One region of the Paenarthrobacter sp. OM7 genome, then DNA from elsewhere that is predicted to be linked to it. Evidence: riboswitches for the same ligand, from Rfam matches in the RefSeq annotation. Region 1 holds a riboswitch; each other region holds the start of a gene.
What was found. Region 1 has a riboswitch for thiamine pyrophosphate ahead of thiO (glycine oxidase ThiO). Riboswitches for the same ligand answer to the same signal wherever they lie in the genome.
Positions count from the first base shown of each region.

Region 2: linked by a shared signal. The riboswitch ahead of thiD (bifunctional hydroxymethylpyrimidine kinase/phosphomethylpyrimidine kinase) and the one ahead of thiO (glycine oxidase ThiO) in region 1 are both predicted to bind thiamine pyrophosphate.
Region 3: linked by a shared signal. The riboswitch ahead of thiC (phosphomethylpyrimidine synthase ThiC) and the one ahead of thiO (glycine oxidase ThiO) in region 1 are both predicted to bind thiamine pyrophosphate.

Region 1 covers NZ_CP123579.1:3,059,480-3,062,750, forward strand. Annotated here, with positions in the region: gene thiS (sulfur carrier protein ThiS) at 1-202, opposite strand, end outside; gene thiO (glycine oxidase ThiO) at 199-1,464, opposite strand; TPP riboswitch at 1,460-1,578, opposite strand; gene thiE (thiamine phosphate synthase) at 1,606-2,289, shown strand; gene QEH68_RS14090 (ferritin-like fold-containing protein) at 2,333-3,001, opposite strand; gene QEH68_RS14095 (TM2 domain-containing protein) at 3,157-3,271, shown strand, end outside.
Region 2 covers NZ_CP123579.1:2,629,236-2,632,506, reverse strand. Annotated here, with positions in the region: gene QEH68_RS12130 (Rne/Rng family ribonuclease) at 1-1,077, shown strand, start outside; TPP riboswitch at 1,213-1,311, shown strand; gene thiD (bifunctional hydroxymethylpyrimidine kinase/phosphomethylpyrimidine kinase) at 1,302-2,819, shown strand; gene rplU (50S ribosomal protein L21) at 3,196-3,271, shown strand, end outside.
Region 3 covers NZ_CP123579.1:2,714,505-2,717,775, forward strand. Annotated here, with positions in the region: gene QEH68_RS12560 (amidohydrolase family protein) at 54-1,136, opposite strand; TPP riboswitch at 1,221-1,328, shown strand; gene thiC (phosphomethylpyrimidine synthase ThiC) at 1,324-3,177, shown strand; gene QEH68_RS12570 (alpha/beta hydrolase) at 3,160-3,271, opposite strand, start outside.

The DNA of each region.
Region 1 (3,271 bases):
CATCCCCGTCGGCGAGCGCCGTTGCGGACCATTGGCTGCGTGGCACCACCTCGGAATTGCGGGCGACGGCGACGCCCAGCTTGCCACCGTCGGCTGCCTGTCCGCGGTGGTCCAGGGCGCGGCCGGTGACGGCCGTGACCAGGGTGCTGACTGAAGCATCCTCCGGCACGGCGTGATCGGATCCGTTGAGTTTGATGTTCATGCTGTTTCCTTGCTGGGAGCGTGTGCCGGCGTAAGCGCCCGCGCTGTGGATGAAGTGGCCGCGAAGCGGTCCGGGGAAAATGATGCCCACCGGGGGTCCGACGTGCCGTTGATCAGCCCGCCCACAATCCGTGCGGCCGCGGGCGTCAGGAGGACACCATGCCGGAAGAATCCTGTGGCGATCACCAGACCATCAACATCCCCCCGGGGGCCCACGACCCGTCCAAGCAGCGGTGCGTTGTCCGGAGTGCCGGGGCGGGCCCGGGCCGTTGCTTCGAGCAGCTCAAGTTCCGCCACTGCGGGGACCAGGGCCTGGGCGTCCCGCAATAACTGGTATACGCCCCCGGCTGAGACCGCGTTGGACGCTGCCGACAGTCCGTCCTCGCGCTGGGTGGCCCCGATGACTACAGTGCCGTCGTCCCGGGGCACGATGTAGACGGGCACTCCACGGACCATCCCGCGGACGGTGGAGGTGAGCAGGGGCCGGAGGTGTTCAGGCACCCGAAGCCTGAGGATGTCGCCATATACCGGCCGCAGGGAAAGGTTAAGCCCGTCGGGGAGCCCTTCCAGGTCTGCCGCACCCAGTCCGTTGGCGACCACCGTCTCGGTGGAGTGGACAGCGGCGCCGGACTCGAGTTCCACTCCTGAGACCCGCCCTCCGTCCCAGAGCAAGCGGCGCGCCGTGGAAGTCACGGCAAACCCATCGTCGGCGCCCGAAACCCACGTGGAGTCGCTGGCCGCGTGGCGTGCCAGTCCCGAGAGCAGGCATGCCGCCAGCTTGCGGGGATCGACCTGGTGGTCGGCGGGAACGTCGAAGGCACTGGAAATTTGGGGACTGAGGAGGGGTTCGCGATCCCGGGCGTCGCGCAGGGACAACGGCTCGACCCCCAGGCCCGCAGCAAGCTGTACAGCACGGAGGTCTGCCAGTGCCCTGCGGTCCGCGGCATCGGCACCCACGGCAAGTGTCGGCGTCGTGCGGTATCCGGTGTCTTCCCCTCCGCGGGGCAGGCTTGCCGCGAAAGACGACCACAGCCTGGACGATTCGAGCATCAACTCCAGGAGATCTTCCTCCTGGTAGTGAAATTCGCTCACGGGGGCAAGCATTCCGGCGGCAGCAAACGTAGCCCCCGAAGCCGGTGCGGGGTCGATCACCACCACGGAGCGGCCAAGTCGCCGCGCTTCGCGGGCGATGCCCAGCCCGATGACGCCGCCGCCAATGACGGCCACGTCGGCCTGGAGCGGGGTTTGGCGGGGAACTGCCATTGCGCGTTTCCTTCCCTACGCCGGTACTAGCCGGATCAGGTCAAGCGGTCGGCTCTTAAGCCCTCTCAGCCGGACAGTCATATGACGAACGTCGCGGCTCCCGCAGTACGTGCCCAGTTTAGAGGAACTACTCTGGGTTCCATGACCCAGACTGATGCCCTCGCCACCGCCCGCTTGTATCTATGCACCGATGCGCGGAAACGGCAAGGCGATTTTGAAGACTTTGTGGACGCCGCGTTCGAGGGCGGTGTGGACATCATCCAGCTGCGCGACAAGACCCTCGAAGCTGCCGAGGAATTGGAGTTGCTGGCGGTCCTGCACGGAGTTGCGCAACGTCATGGACGGCTGTGGGCTGTCAACGATCGAGCCGACGTTGCCAGTGTTTCCGGGGCTCCGGTGTTCCACATCGGGCAAAAGGACCTCCCGTTGAAGGTGGCCCGGACATTGCTTCCGGAGTCCGTCACGATCGGTCTTTCCACCCACTCCCCCGAGCAGGTGAATGCCGCCATCGCGGCATCACCGGGACAGGGGGGCCTGGACTATTTCTGTGTAGGACCCGTCTGGGCGACACCCACCAAACCCGGCCGCGAAGCCGTGGGACTGGACTTGGTCACATATGCCGCAGAAGCGAGCAAGCGTGCAGTCGAGACCACCGACGGCGCCGTGAATCTGCCATGGTTCGCCATCGGAGGGATCGATCTCAGCAACGTAGAGCAGGTGCGGGCCGCAGGAGCCACCCGGATCGTCGTGGTCCGCGCCATCACCGAGGCTTCGGATCCGACGACGGCAGCCAAGTCGCTGCTGGAGGCGCTGGACGCAGCCTGAGCCTGGCCGTTGGAGCCTTTCAGGCATAAGCCCGGTCATACCGCTAGGCAGTGAGGCCCAGCGCCGTCATCCGGCGGGCATGACGCCCGGCGAGCTCGCCTGTCAGTCTTTTAATTGCGGCGCGGGCATCGCCACCACTTTTTAGTGCCGGCCCCAACTGTGGGTGCTCAGTCCCTACCCTCTGCGCCTGTGTCAGCGCTTCCCCCACCAGCCGGCGGCCCCACAACGCCAGCCGTGAGGCCAGTCGTGGGTCATCGGCCAAGGCCCGCCGCAGCAGGACACGAAGTACCTCGGTTGCCTGGTCGGGGGAGGCAACCCGGTCCACGAACTGCTGCGTTGTTCCATCGAGGAAAGTGGCGACAGCCCGGTAGAAGTCCGAGGAAACGGTGTCGATGACGTATGCCTTCATCACGGATTCGAACCAGTCCCCGGGCTTGGTGCGTTCATGGAAGTGGTCAAAGGAACGCTGGAACGGCAGCATGGCTTCCTCCGGATCGAGGCCCATTTCAGCGAGCCGATCGCTCAGCAGCGCGAAGTTTCCGTACGCACCGACGGCAATTTTTGCCAGCACTGAACGGTCATGGAGTGTGGGGGCGTATCGGGAATCGAACGAAAGCCGGCCGAAAGCCGACAACTCGCCGTAGGCCATGGCGCCCAGGAGTCCCGCGGCGAGTTGTCCGGCAGAAGGTGCGACGTCCGTCGAAGTGCCCATAATCCAAGACTATCCCCGGCTCTCCACACCCCGCCCGCGGAGATTGCCTTCAGCAGCGTTGGTCCCACTAGGCTGACTGGAAGTGAGTTGACTGTCTGGCCTGCCCGCAGGCCGCGTGTCCTCCTCCTCGCACCCACTCCCCCGAAGGATGATCAATGACTAATCCGAGCTACCCGCCCGCGCCCCACAACGGGAACGGTGCCCCACCAGTTCCCCCTGCACCCGGTGCTTTCGACGCCCAGTACCAAGGCGGACCCCAGACGTACCAGT
Region 2 (3,271 bases), 430 kb from region 1:
GACTTCATCGACATGGTCCTTGAGTCCAACCGCGACCTCGTCCTCCGCCGTATGGTTGAGTGCCTTGGCCGCGACCGCACCAAGCACCAAGTGGCTGAAGTGACGTCACTGGGCCTTGTCCAGATGACCCGCAAGCGCATGGGTACCGGCCTCCTTGAGGTCTTCGGTGAGCAGTGCGAGCACTGTGCCGGCCGCGGCGTGGTCACCCACGATGAACCGGTGGAGCACCGTCGCGCCAACGTTGTGGCTGCCGAGCACCACCGCCCCCACACTGAGGCGCAGCAACCCACAGCCCGAACAGAACGCAAGCGCCGCCGTGGCAAGGGCGGGGGACAGGCTGTCGCCGAGGCTCCCGCGCAGGTCCACAGCACTGCTTCCGCCCCTGCCGCACCTCCCGCGGCTTCCGAGCCGCAGGATCCTGCCAAGCAGGCCAAAGCAGAGGCAACCCGCGCTGCGCTGGCGACGATCGCTGCTGCCGCCCACGCTGCCCACCTCCACGATGACGAAGTTCACCGTGCAGAAGAGCAAGCACGGGCGGCCGGCCAGCACCAGGCGCCTGCCGCATCACAGCCGGAGGCCGGAGAGCACGCCGACCCCGAATCAGACCGGGAAGCATCGGTTCGTGACACACGGTCCACACCGGTTCTGCGATTCGGCGGCGAAGAAGTGGCCTTGCCTTTCGGGGAACACCACGAGGAACCGCCTGCCGCCAAGCCTGCCATGAGCCTGGATCTCCTGGCCGAAGCGTTCTCCCACCTTGGCGCAGCACCCGAGGCAAAGCCCGAAACCGTGGTTCCTTCCAAGGCAGCCGCTGCACCGGCAGCCGCCGTGGCGGGGCCCGTGGACGAGGACCCTGAAGCTGCTTCGGCGTCGAAGTCCCGCCGGGGGCGCCGCAACCGCAGTGCGAGCCGCGCCCAGGGTGCAGCCAACGAGACCAGCGTTGAGCACCACGAGGTCACTGCTACCGCAGCGCGTGGAACTGCACACCAGGCCAAAGCACCGGCGGAGCCTGCCAAGAAGGCAGCGTCCGAGGAACCCATCATCCTTGGGGTTGGTGTTCCCGCTTCGGAGCTCTAGGACCCGATCCGCAAGGGCCCCGCAGTAACCGCCACAGGCGGGTACTGCGGGGCCCTTTGCTGTCTGCTCACAGCGGTCATAACCGGTCTTCTGCGGAGTGCAGTTCCCGGGCCGTGCTGCTTCCCGGCTACGCTGGGGATTGACACGGGGTGCCGGGCATAGGGCCCGGCTGAGATCCAGACCCGTTGAACCTGTCCGGTTAGCACCGGCGAAGGGATGTCCCCATGACGTCATCGTCGTATTCTTCTGTGTACCCTCTGGCTGTTTGCGGCCGGGAAACGCCCCGCGTACTGAGTATCGCGGGCTCGGACCCCTCCGGCGGTGCCGGTATCCAGGCTGACCTGAAGAGCATTGCTGCGCAGGGCGGCTACGGCATGGCGGCGATCACCGCGTTGACTGCCCAAAACACGCTGGGCGTCAGTGCTGTCCATGTTCCTCCGGTGGAGTTCCTGCGACAGCAGTTGGAGTCCATCAGCACGGACATTGCCATCGATGCCGTGAAGATCGGCATGCTGGGTGACGCTGCGGTGATCGATGAGGTCCGCAGCTGGCTTGAGGCGGTGCGTCCCGGCGTCGTGGTCCTTGACCCGGTGATGGTGGCCACCAGCGGCGACCGCCTCCTGCGAGGGTCTGCCGAGCAGGCCCTGCGCGCTCTGCTGCCGTTGGCGGACCTTATTACCCCGAACCTCCCGGAGCTTGCCATGCTGTTGGGGGAGCCTGAAGCTGCTGACTGGGATTCGGCGTTGAACCAGGGCAAGCGACTGGCTGCTGAGTGCGGCACCACGGTCCTGGTGAAGGGCGGACACCTGGCAGGGGCGGAATGCCCGGATGCCCTGGTTAACACCAGCGGCCTCCTGAGGCAGGACGTCATCGAGGTAGCCGGACCCCGCGTGGAAACGAAGAACAGCCACGGCACGGGCTGTTCGTTGTCGTCGGCTCTGGCCACGGTCCAGGCCCGCACCGGCGATTGGGAAGCTTCCCTGCGCGAAGTCAAGCCGTGGTTGCTCCAGGCGCTGCTGCATTCGGACAGCCTCGACGTAGGCCAGGGAAACGGGCCGGTCCACCATTTCCACCACCATCAGGTCCTGAGGCCGGGGCAATTCGCCGCGACGCTGTGGAAGGAAGCTGCTCCGGAGCTCGAGGCAATCTACAAACTCAGCTTTATTGACGGCCTGCAATCGGGCGAGCTCCCGGAGGCTGCGTTCAATTACTACCTCGCGCAGGACGTCCTCTACCTCAACGGGTATTCCAGGGTCCTGGCGCGTGCGGGCGCCCTTGCCCCCACGGAGGAGGAGCAACTGTTCTGGGCCAAAGCGTCACAGCAGTGCCTTGAGGTCGAATCGGAACTGCACAGGAACTGGCTCAGCACCCGAGAGGCATCCTCGGTGACCGGACCCGTCACGAAGTCCTACGTGGACCACCTGCTGGCATCCTCGGCCACCGGCAGCTACTCCGTGGTGCTGGCGGCCATCCTGCCGTGCTACTGGCTCTACGCAGAGGTGGGCCAGCGGCTCCATGGGTCGTTCGTGAAGGCGGGATCCCCGGCGGCGCATCCCTACGCGGACTGGCTCAGGACTTACGCCGATGAAGAGTTTGCTGCAGCCACCAGGAATGCGATCAATTTCACGGACGCCGCTGCAGCGGCAGCTTCCGAGGGGGAGCGGGCATCAATGGTGGAGGCTTTTGCCCAGTCCTGCCGCTACGAAACTGCGTTCTTTGACGCACCCCGGCTGTTCGCCTGACCGTTCCTGCTCGGGCTTTTTATCTCCGGGTTTCAAACCGCCCCAGCGCGTCGCGGGTCAAATCACGTTAATCGCCCCAAACCCTGTAGGCTGTATGGGCACGGTGCCGGGAGAGTCCGTTACAACTGGTGATGCAAGTCACGTGGTAGCCTCCGGACCCGGCCTCATTTGCAGCCGAGGGTCAAACTAGCGTAATCTTGATCTTCGGTGCTTACGCCAACACTTGGGTTATGCCCCTTGGAATTGTTCAAGGGATGACTCGCGGACTTCGATCAGAAGTCCACGGCGTTGAGGCACAGCGCGAACCAAGCCTGATTTCGGTTCCAGGTTCCGCACGCAAATTTAGTTATAAACGTCGAGAGAAGTGAGTACCCAAGTGGTGTACGCGATTGTCCGCGCAGGCGGCCGCCAAGAAAAAGTTTCCGTTGGAGACTACGTAACGCTTAACCGCG
Region 3 (3,271 bases), 340 kb from region 1:
CGCTCATCAGCACCTTTCTACTTCTCTAAATTACTTGAAGCTTCAATTTATTCCTAACGGACCAGTGAACCGCGCAGCACGATGTGTTTGAGGCTGGAAACAGTTTCCAGCTCGATCCTGGGATCCTCGGAGCACAACACGACGTCGGCACCCGCCCCTTCGCTGATGCCCTCGGCCCCCAGCCACTCCCGGGCACGCCACGCCGCGGAGTCCAGGACCGCGGCCGGCGGCAGGCCGGCGTCGTGCAGTTCCTTCATTTCGTCTGCGATCCTGCCGTGCTTGATCACGCTGCCGGCGTCCGTGCCCGCATAGATGGCCACGCCTGACTCAAAGGCCTCCAACACCCGCTCGCGCCGCCGCTCCCAAAGCCGCACCATGTGGTCCGCATAGTCAGGAAACTTTGGGGCAGCCTGGGCAGCAATGTCCGGGAAAGTCGCGATGTTGACCAAGGTGGGAACGATCGGCACGGACTGCTCCACCAAGCGCGGAATGTGTCGCGGCAGCAGGCCCGTGGCATGTTCGATGCAGTCGATGCCTGCATCTAGCATGTCGTCCACTGTGTCCTCGGCAAAGCAGTGGGCCGTCACCCGGGCACCTTCATCGTGGGCGGCAGCGATGGCATCCTTGACGATTTTGGCGGGGAAAGAGGCAGCGAGGTCACCCACGCCACGGTCGATCCAGTCCCCCACCAACTTGACCCACCCGTCTCCATCCCGCGCTTCCTTCCGGACGGTCTCCACGAGTTGGCCGGGTTCGACTTCATGCCCCAAACCGCGGAGGTACCGCCGGCTCCGGGCAATGTGCCTACCTGCCCGGATCAACCGGGGAACGTCCGCACGTTGCTGGACCCAACGGGTGTCACTTGGTGATCCGGCATCCCGTATCAGCAGAGTCCCGGCGTCGAGGTCAGCGTGGGCCTGCGCAAGGGTAGTCCGCTCGTCAACGGCGCCACCCACACCCAAACCGATGTGGCAGTGGGCATCAACGAAACCCGGGAGGACCCAGCCATCCAACACCAGGTCCGGTGTGGCCGTGGGGCGTTCGAACGTCAGGACTCCGTCAACAGACCACATCCCTTGGCGCTCTTCGTCCGCCGAGACAAGCACAGATCCGCTGAATTCGATGATGGTGGCCATATCAAAAGCCTAGTCCGCAGCGGCGTCCTGGACGCTGGTTCGTTCATGTGACTGGGTGCCCGTTGTGAGCTGTGGTAGCTTCGTCTACGACCACACGGGGGCCCCTGCAGGGGCTGAGATCGGACTGATGCAGTCTGCGACCGTTGAACCTGTCCGGGTAATGCCGGCGAAGGAAGTGAGTAATCCTTTGAGCACCACAAAAACACAGCACAGCCCTGCCCAAAACCGGTCCGGCTCCAGCGCAAGGACGCCGGAATCTGTGACCCAGTCGCTGACATCCCATTCATTGGCCTACCTGGAGGACCCGGACCACGGGATCCGGGTGCCCGTCACCGAGATCGCCTTGGAACCGTCTCCCAACGGCACAGCCAACCCGGCGTTCCAGGTGTACCGCACTGCGGGCCCCGGCAGTGATCCCGTTGTGGGACTTGAGCCTTTCCGCGCTCCATGGATCGAAGCCCGCGGTGACACCGTGGCTTACCGCGGACGGGAGCGAAACCTGCTGGACGACGGCAAGTCAGCGGTGCGGCGCGGGGAAGCATCAGCAGAGTGGAAGGGCACCCAACCGGTGCCCCGCCGCGCCGTCGAAGGTAAAACCGTCACGCAGATGCACTATGCCAAGCAGGGCACGGTGACTCCCGAGATGCAGTTCGTCGCGTTGCGGGAAAACTGTGACGTTGAGCTGGTCCGCAGCGAAGTTGCCGCAGGACGGGCGATCATTCCGAACAACATCAACCACCCCGAGTCAGAACCGATGATCATCGGCAAAGCCTTCCTGGTGAAAATTAACGCCAACATCGGCAACTCAGCAGTGACGAGCTCCATCGCGGAAGAGGTGGACAAGCTGCAGTGGGCCACTCAATGGGGTGCCGATACCGTCATGGATCTCTCCACTGGGGACGACATCCACACCACCCGGGAGTGGATCATCCGCAACTCCCCGGTCCCGATCGGGACGGTCCCCATCTACCAGGCGCTGGAGAAAGTCAACGGCGAGGCGAACAAGCTGACGTGGGAGATTTTCCGGGACACTGTGATCGAGCAATGTGAGCAGGGCGTGGACTACATGACCATCCACGCCGGCGTGCTCCTGCGCTATGTGCCGTTGACCGCCAACCGGGTCACGGGAATTGTCTCCCGTGGCGGGTCGATCATGGCGGGTTGGTGCCTGGCGCACCACCAGGAGAACTTCCTCTACACGCACTTTGACGAGCTCTGCGAAATCTTCGCCCAGTACGACGTCGCCTTCTCCCTGGGCGACGGCCTGCGCCCGGGTGCAACCGCCGATGCCAATGACGCAGCCCAGTTCGCCGAATTGGATACCCTCGCCGAGCTGACACAGCGGGCGTGGGAGTTCGATGTGCAGGTGATGGTGGAAGGACCTGGCCACGTGCCGTTCCACCTGGTCCGGGAAAATGTGGAACGCCAGCAGGAACTGTGCAAGGGAGCCCCTTTCTACACCCTTGGGCCCTTGGTCACGGATGTCGCTCCTGGTTATGACCACATCACCTCAGCCATCGGCGCCACCGAGATTGCCAGGTACGGCACCGCCATGCTGTGTTACGTGACCCCCAAGGAACATTTGGGCCTTCCCAATAAGGACGACGTCAAGACCGGTGTCATCACGTACAAGATCGCAGCCCACGCCGCCGACCTCGCCAAGGGCCATCCCGGGGCCCACGAGCGGGACGATGCCTTGTCCAAGGCCAGATTCGAGTTCCGTTGGCGTGACCAGTTTGCCCTCTCCCTGGACCCCGTCACAGCAGAAGCCTTCCACGACGAAACGCTGCCGGCGGAACCGGCCAAGACCGCCCATTTCTGTTCCATGTGCGGCCCCAAGTTCTGTTCGATGCGCATCAGCCAGGACATCCGTGACGAATACGGATCAGAAGAGGCGCAGACAGCCATTGCGGAAATGTACAGCGGCATGCGCGGAAAGAGCCAGGAATTCCTGGCATCTGGCGGAAAGGTCTATTTGCCGGAACTGCAGGTACCCGGCAGCCCGGACACATTTGAGGCCGGCTCAGGAAGCCTGAACTGACATGGCCCGTCCGACGTCACCAACAAACGATCGGATGATGTGATCCCCGTCCACTGAATCCTGGGGCCGGTGCCCTCCCGCAGCAACACGGCGG